Regions from separate parts of the Paenibacillus sp. NRS-1782 genome, predicted to be linked through region 2. Evidence: riboswitches for the same ligand, from Rfam matches in the RefSeq annotation. Region 2 holds a riboswitch; the other holds the start of a gene.

Region 1 (3,424 bases), on a different contig from region 2:
GCGCCAACTTTCAGTTCGACTTCACGTGGTGACCCACCCGTATTTTGGGTCGCATTGTTTGTATCAGATGTCGTGCTTTTCGTGCCGCAAGCAGCCAATACCGCAATTAATGTCAAGCTTAATACGGCCAATATCCATTTTTTCATGTGATTACCCTCCAATGAATTGTGATGTTCAGGATTTAGACACCCTGATCAATAAGGATTTTATATGGTTTCCCTATTTTCGAGTATAATGCCGCACCAGACGGTCTCCCGCCATTTGCAGCAATTGCACCAGTACGATCATCAGTATGACCGCAACGATCATGACAGCCGTTTCATAACGGTAGTATCCGTAGTTGATAGCTAATGTACCCAAACCACCGCCCCCGATCATACCGGACATTGCTGTATAGGATACGAGCGTAACGACGGTAATCGTTAATGCGGCGAGCAGACCCGGCAGGGCCTCACGCAACAGCACCCGCCTAATAATCTGACCTGTAGAGGCGCCCATGGCTTGTGCAGCCTCGATGACACCCTTGTCCACTTCGCGCAATGACGTCTCTACGAGACGGGCAAAGAATGGCGCAGCGCCAATGACCAGCGGTGGAATCGTACCCAGCACCCCGGTAGAGGTGCCAACCAACGACCGCGTAAAAGGAATGAGTGCAACAATCAAAATAATAAACGGTACGGACCGCAAAATGTTTACGATAAAGGAAAGTACAACGTATATCACCTTCATCAGACTCCATGAAGAGCGGCTTGCCAGAAATAATAAAATCCCGAGCGGTAAACCAATAATAAGGGTGAACAACGCAGATGCACCAAGCATCTGGAGTGTCTCTAATGTAGAGTTACCCAGTTCTTCCCAACTCACTTGCGAAAAATCAAGTTCACTCATCGTCCGATCACCTCCACATCAAGTCCCTGACCGGACACTTCGCGCAGCGTGTGCTCAATAGCCTCCTGATTCCCTTCAAAACGGACGATAAGCTGTCCATAGGGTACGTTTTTAATCGTGGAGATGGTTCCCTGCAAGATCGCAAAATCAACCCCAGTGCTACGGACTGTACGTGACAAAATCGCATCATATGTCTTGCTGCCCAAAAATGAAATCCGTACAACATGCGCCGATTCGCCGCCTCCTGCTGCTGCTATGGCTGCTTGCAGCTCCTCGGGATGCTCAGACTCCCGCTGGATAAAGTCCTTGGTTACTTGATGCTGTGGCTTGAGGAATATTTCTGCCACCGGACCTTGCTCCACGATGTCCCCCTGATGAATGACGCCGACACGATCACAGATGCTTTGAATGACATGCATTTCATGCGTAATCAGTACGATGGTCAAATTAAAACGCTGGTTAATGTCTAACAGCAATTTCAGGATGGACCCTGTCGTCTGCGGATCAAGTGCCGAGGTCGCCTCGTCGCACAGCAGTACATGAGGATCACTGGCAAGCGCCCGTGCAATACCAACCCGCTGCTTCTGCCCACCCGAAAGCTGTGACGGATATTTAGCGCTGTGTTCTTCCAGACCGACCAACTCCAGCAACTCACGAACCTTGTGGTCCAGCTTCTGCTTGGGCGTGTTCACCAGACGCAACGGAAAGGCAATATTGTCATATACCGTCGCTGAGGATAATAAATTAAAATGCTGAAAGATCATTCCGATTTTACGACGCTGTTTCTGTAATTGGGATTGGCTTACCATGGCGAGATTCACACCATCTACCCATACCTCGCCCGAGGTCGGACGTTCCAATACATTAATACAGCGGATCAGCGTACTTTTGCCCGCTCCGGAATGACCGATGACTCCAAATATTTCACCACGCTCTATGGAAAGATTCAAACCGGATAGCGCACTGACGCGTCGGCTGCCTTTGCCATAATGCTTGGTTAATTGCTTAAGCTCTATCAACGTGCTGCGACCCCCTTCAATCTTCCTTACCCTTTTAAGCGACGTTCATCTCTATGATGGTACAAAAAGAGCCCCTTTCACAGAATGAAAAGGGCCCCGCTATGCGAACCTTTTCTCATCTGCCAAAATCGCTATAACTCTAGCGGTTTTGTAGGAATTAGCACCATCATGTCCCCTCCCGGTGCGTTACACCGGGAAAGAACGGGTTGCCGGGCTTCATCGGGCCAGTCCCTCCACCTCTCTGGATAAGAAAAATATGTTAAACTCCAGCTTTAGCTGTCCGTTAAGTTTATATTTAAAATCATAATTCAAGCGTTTTCTGAAACTAGATTTCAGTATAGATAGTTTACATAGCTTTGTCAAAGGATATTTTCTCACATAATTATGGGCGAGCTTCCCGGTTCTCCCATTGTTTCACCGTATAACGAAAGGCAGTTGCCAAGGAACGGATCACCATCTCCAGACCTTGCTTTAAATCCTCCAGATGATGATCCAAATCCTCCAGTTGTATCTTGCCATACAAAGCACGATGCCGTTGCCAGAGATCATCCTGCATTTCCGTATTCATATAGTGTATTTCCGTGTTACGCCGCTTGCGCAGCCGATTAATGGCACTGGTATATGAATCCTTAATATCATTCAGATTGTCGGTCATTATAGGATGCATTTTCAAATACCTGAATTGCCGCAGCACGGTAAAATAAGAATAATGCGGCTTATACTCGCCTGTTTTCAGATCATACAGATCATTAAGCCAATTCCCGAGCTTATCCAAAATGGAAAATACCCTCACAAACCCATCCTTATAAAAGAATACGTACAGCGCGTAATCCGATTTTTCATCAACGCTCATATCCTCGGCATATCCGGCCTTCACTTTCGTTCGGAAAAAGGCGGCAGCATGATGGCTCTGCTCCAGCTCATCCAAAGATGACATCAGGCCGCGTGTCAAAATATCCGCCTTGCGAAAATCATGAGTCGGATCTCCGCTGGCCTGAATATGCCGCTCCAGCACTTTTAGCATGTCTGACATGCTGTTCATTGCATCCAGCAGGATGCCCTTATCCACACGCGGCGGCTCGCCTAGCAGCTTGCGTATCATGCTCACGCCTCCTTTTATGAATGTAAAATCCGGTTGTTGGGTTGGTTAGAGGGCGTCAAGCGAAATAACTCGTCCACCGTTGGTCTACAAGCTTAACAATATCCTCGCGCGGCAGCACTTCATCCGGGTAGCCCGGCTTCATGCGTGCATCCACCACAATCGGCAGCTTGTAGTTCAGATGATGCAAACGCACCTCGCTGTCTGCATACATATCCGTAGCCGGGTTAAATCGCGTAAACACCGTCCACAGGAATGATGCTTGTGAGCGAACGACTTCCTTGGCATCATCTACAATAAAGACAAGCGGCCATTCCTGCTCACCCGCAGCCAAACGCTCCAGCACCCGCGCAGCCAGCTCAGGCTCCTGCTCAAAGGACGCACCGGATACGACGAGACAGCCTCCGCAATACGGCTC
Region 2 (3,424 bases):
GTTGCGCTATGTACCACAATATCGGCACCCAGCTCCAAAGGACGCTGGAAATACGGTGTTAACAGCGTATTATCTACAATGGTAAGCAGCTGACGTTGTGACGCCCATTCGGCTACAGCCCGAATATCCGTAATCATCATTAATGGATTCGTAGGCGTTTCAATGAATACCGCTTTGGTATTCGGTCGACATGACTGCTCGATGGCTTCAAGATCGTTCGTATCCACATAACTCGCCGTCACGCCGAATCTGGATAAAATACGTTCCAGCAAACGATACGTGCCTCCATACAGATCCAGCGATACAATCAGATGATCCCCTTGTCCAAACAGGGCAAATACCGTTTGCAGCGCCGCCATACCTGAACTGCATGCAAAGCCTGCATCACCGGATTCCAGTGTAGCGGACGCCTCCTCCAGCACCTTGCGTGTCGGATTGATCGTCCGAATGTAATCAAATCCTGTGCTTTGACCCAAACGGGGATGGCGAAACGCCGTAGATTGATAAATCGGAAAATTCACCGCTCCGGTTACCGGCTCTTCGATTGAACCAATTTGTGCTAATCTGCTTTCGATTTTCCACTGTTTCTCACTCATATGAATCCTCCTGTTCATTTCCACAATAGGTGCATAACATATGCCGCAAAATTGGATTATCATATCTATACTGCTGCGCTGCTGCAAGGTGGTACTGCGTAGATATAAACGTTAAGCCCCATTTTAAATCTGGGGCCCGATATCAAAAGGAGTTTCTTGGTATACATAGTAGTTGAGCCAATTTGAAAATAATAAATTGGCATGCGCACGCCAGGTTGAGGGCGGTGTACGCTCAGGGTCATTGTTGGGAAAATAATTTTTCGGTACTTCAATATCCATCCCTTTGGCGACATCACGATCATATTCCCATTTCAGAGAAAGTGGATCGTATTCGGAATGTCCAGTCACAAAGATTTGTTTGCCATCACGCGTAGCTACCAAATACACTCCGGCTTCCTCAGATTCGGATAAAAGCTCCAGTTCGGCGATATGCTCGATATCTTCGCGCCGAACCTCTGTATGCCGGGAATGAGGTGCATAAAACATTTCATCAAAACCGCGTAGCAACTTCACTTTAGGTTTAATAACGCTATGTGAAAACACGCCAAAGCATTTGTAATCAAGTCCGTATTTAGGAACATCGAAATGATGGTACAGACCCGCCTGTGAGGCCCAACAGATATGCATGGTCGAAGTTACATTCGTTTTCGTCCATTCAAAAATTTGCCGGATTTCCTCCCAGTAGTTCACATCTTCAAACTCAAGCTGTTCAACGGGTGCTCCAGTAACAACCATACCGTCAAAGCGGCTGTTTCTGATCTCGTCAAAGGTTTTATAAAACATGTTCAAATATTCCTGCGATGTATTTTTAGATACATGTGACTTCATGTGCACCAGCGTAACGTCCACTTGAAGCGGAGTATTGCCGACCAGACGCAACAGTTGGGTTTCCGTTGTCTCTTTGGTAGGCATCAAATTCAAAATGGCGATACGCAACGGACGAATATCCTGATGATAAGCAAGGCTTTCATCCATTACGAAAATATTTTCGCCCTCCAGCACTTCCTTGGCAGGTAGTGTATCCGGAATTTTAATCGGCATGTAAATTCACTCCTTGTTCGGTGAAGTTTTTTGCGAAAATCGTCATGTTGAGATGCCGGGCATATAATAAAAAGACCTTCCTCGGTTACGAGAAAGGTCATATTTGTATCCATATGCGCCTCTCTCATCTGTCAGGGCATCGCTCTTTGTAAAAAGCGCGCGTCCTGCAAGAATTAGCACCGTGCGATTAAAATCGCCGGTTGCCGGGTATCATCGGGCTAGTCCCTCCACCTGCTCTTGATAAGATTTCGCTATATTCAATTTGGGTTCATAAAAAGTTCTTGTTGTTCACTTTAATGCATCCGATGGGCTTCGTCAAGATGAGACTTGTAATTTTTCACCCCTGCATTCACACTTCGTCTAATATTTCCATATGTTAAATCATACATTACCCTATCGTCGAAGCTCTTGTCACTCGTGTTGTTTAGCCCATGATTTTGCGCTTGAAAGGCTGTAGGCCGAGCGTTATACTATACAAGTGCTATAGGCGAAAATTTAAAGCAGTGGTGCAGATTTAGAGTGCTTTCTGCGATCCTGTGGCAACCTAAAAAAGAACATGTGTGAGGTGAATCCGGAATGGAAGGCGACCCGAGTCCGAATAGGCGGCGATCCCTGAACAACAGCATAGGAATGACTTCAGCTTGCCGAAAGACGGGACGCCAGGCTCTGCATGCTCCAAAAGCCTCTTGCTTTTGATGGGGATCCGCTTAACCGCTCCGGCTAACTGGCTAACTGAGTCATTCCTTATGCTTTTAGGTACACGTATTTTCCGTTACGACGGAGCATAAGGAGTGACATATATGAAAATCCGTTTGGTAAACAACGGGGTTTTTACCCCTGTCGAAGAAATTGAAATGGCGCTTACTCCGCCAACAGAAGGCTTTTATTGGATTGATGCCGATGTTGATGATCTGGCAGTGCTCCAGCCTTTGTTCTCCATGCATGATCTCGCGGTAGAGGACTGTTTGAGTGAAGAAGAGCAGCGTCCGAAGATTGAAATTTACGAAAGCCATTATTTTATCGTTGTAAACAGTATTCGTTTTGATGATGAAGAAATATTTTTACGTGCTTTGAACATTTTCCTGGGCCGCCATTTTATCATTACGGTGACAAAGCAGAAAATCAATGAGCTACGCACCCTCAAGCCTATGCTATGGGAGCAGGAGGTCAGCCAGCCTGACCGTTTTATGTATCTGTTGATCGACTTGATCGTTGACAACTATTTTCTGGTTGGTGACCGGATTGAGGTTCGCATTGAAAAGCTGGAAGAAGACATTTTGATGCATACGAAAAAATCGCATTTGAATGAAATTATCGGCTTACGCAGTGAGATTCTGTGGCTAAAAAAAGTGCTTGGTCCACAAAAAGAAGTCATCAATACGTTGAACAAACGGGATTTACGACTGATTGACGATCAATTGCAAAAATATTTCAGCGATATTTATGAAAATGCCGTGAAAATTTCGGAGACTTTCGAAACTTACCGCGATCTAATGGGTAACCTTCGAGAAGCTTATCAATCCAGTATCGCTAACCGTGCGAATGAAATCATGCGCGTGTTTACAGCGATTACAACCGTGTTTATGCCGTTGACGGTGATTACCGGAATTTATGGTATGAACTTTGATAATATGCCTGAGCTTCATACACGTTATGGTTATTTTGTCGTCATTGGTATTATGGTGACGCTGGGTGTCAGCATGTTTTGTATTTTCCGCAAGAAGGATTGGGTTTGAAAAGAATCAGCGGTAGCCGTATCCTCACAGGATATAGCTGCCGCTTTTTTT

Evidence for each region. A riboswitch is a leader RNA that binds a small molecule or an ion and turns the genes downstream of it on or off. The one in region 2 is predicted to bind S-adenosylmethionine.
Region 1: linked by a shared signal. The riboswitch ahead of ACIFQM_RS22210 (methionine ABC transporter ATP-binding protein) and the one ahead of metA (homoserine O-acetyltransferase MetA) in region 2 are both predicted to bind S-adenosylmethionine.

The regions. Positions count from the first base shown of each region.
Region 1 covers NZ_JBITPH010000060.1:49,601-53,024, forward strand. Annotated here, with positions in the region: gene ACIFQM_RS22200 (MetQ/NlpA family ABC transporter substrate-binding protein) at 1-146, opposite strand, end outside; gene ACIFQM_RS22205 (methionine ABC transporter permease) at 220-888, opposite strand; gene ACIFQM_RS22210 (methionine ABC transporter ATP-binding protein) at 885-1,907, opposite strand; SAM riboswitch class I at 2,020-2,159, opposite strand; gene ACIFQM_RS22215 (Cthe_2314 family HEPN domain-containing protein) at 2,290-3,009, opposite strand; gene ACIFQM_RS22220 (UbiD family decarboxylase) at 3,065-3,424, opposite strand, start outside.
Region 2 covers NZ_JBITPH010000049.1:77,577-81,000, forward strand. Annotated here, with positions in the region: gene ACIFQM_RS19120 (PLP-dependent transferase) at 1-596, opposite strand, end outside; gene metA (homoserine O-acetyltransferase MetA) at 720-1,637, opposite strand; SAM riboswitch class I at 1,759-1,884, opposite strand; gene corA (magnesium/cobalt transporter CorA) at 2,438-3,373, shown strand.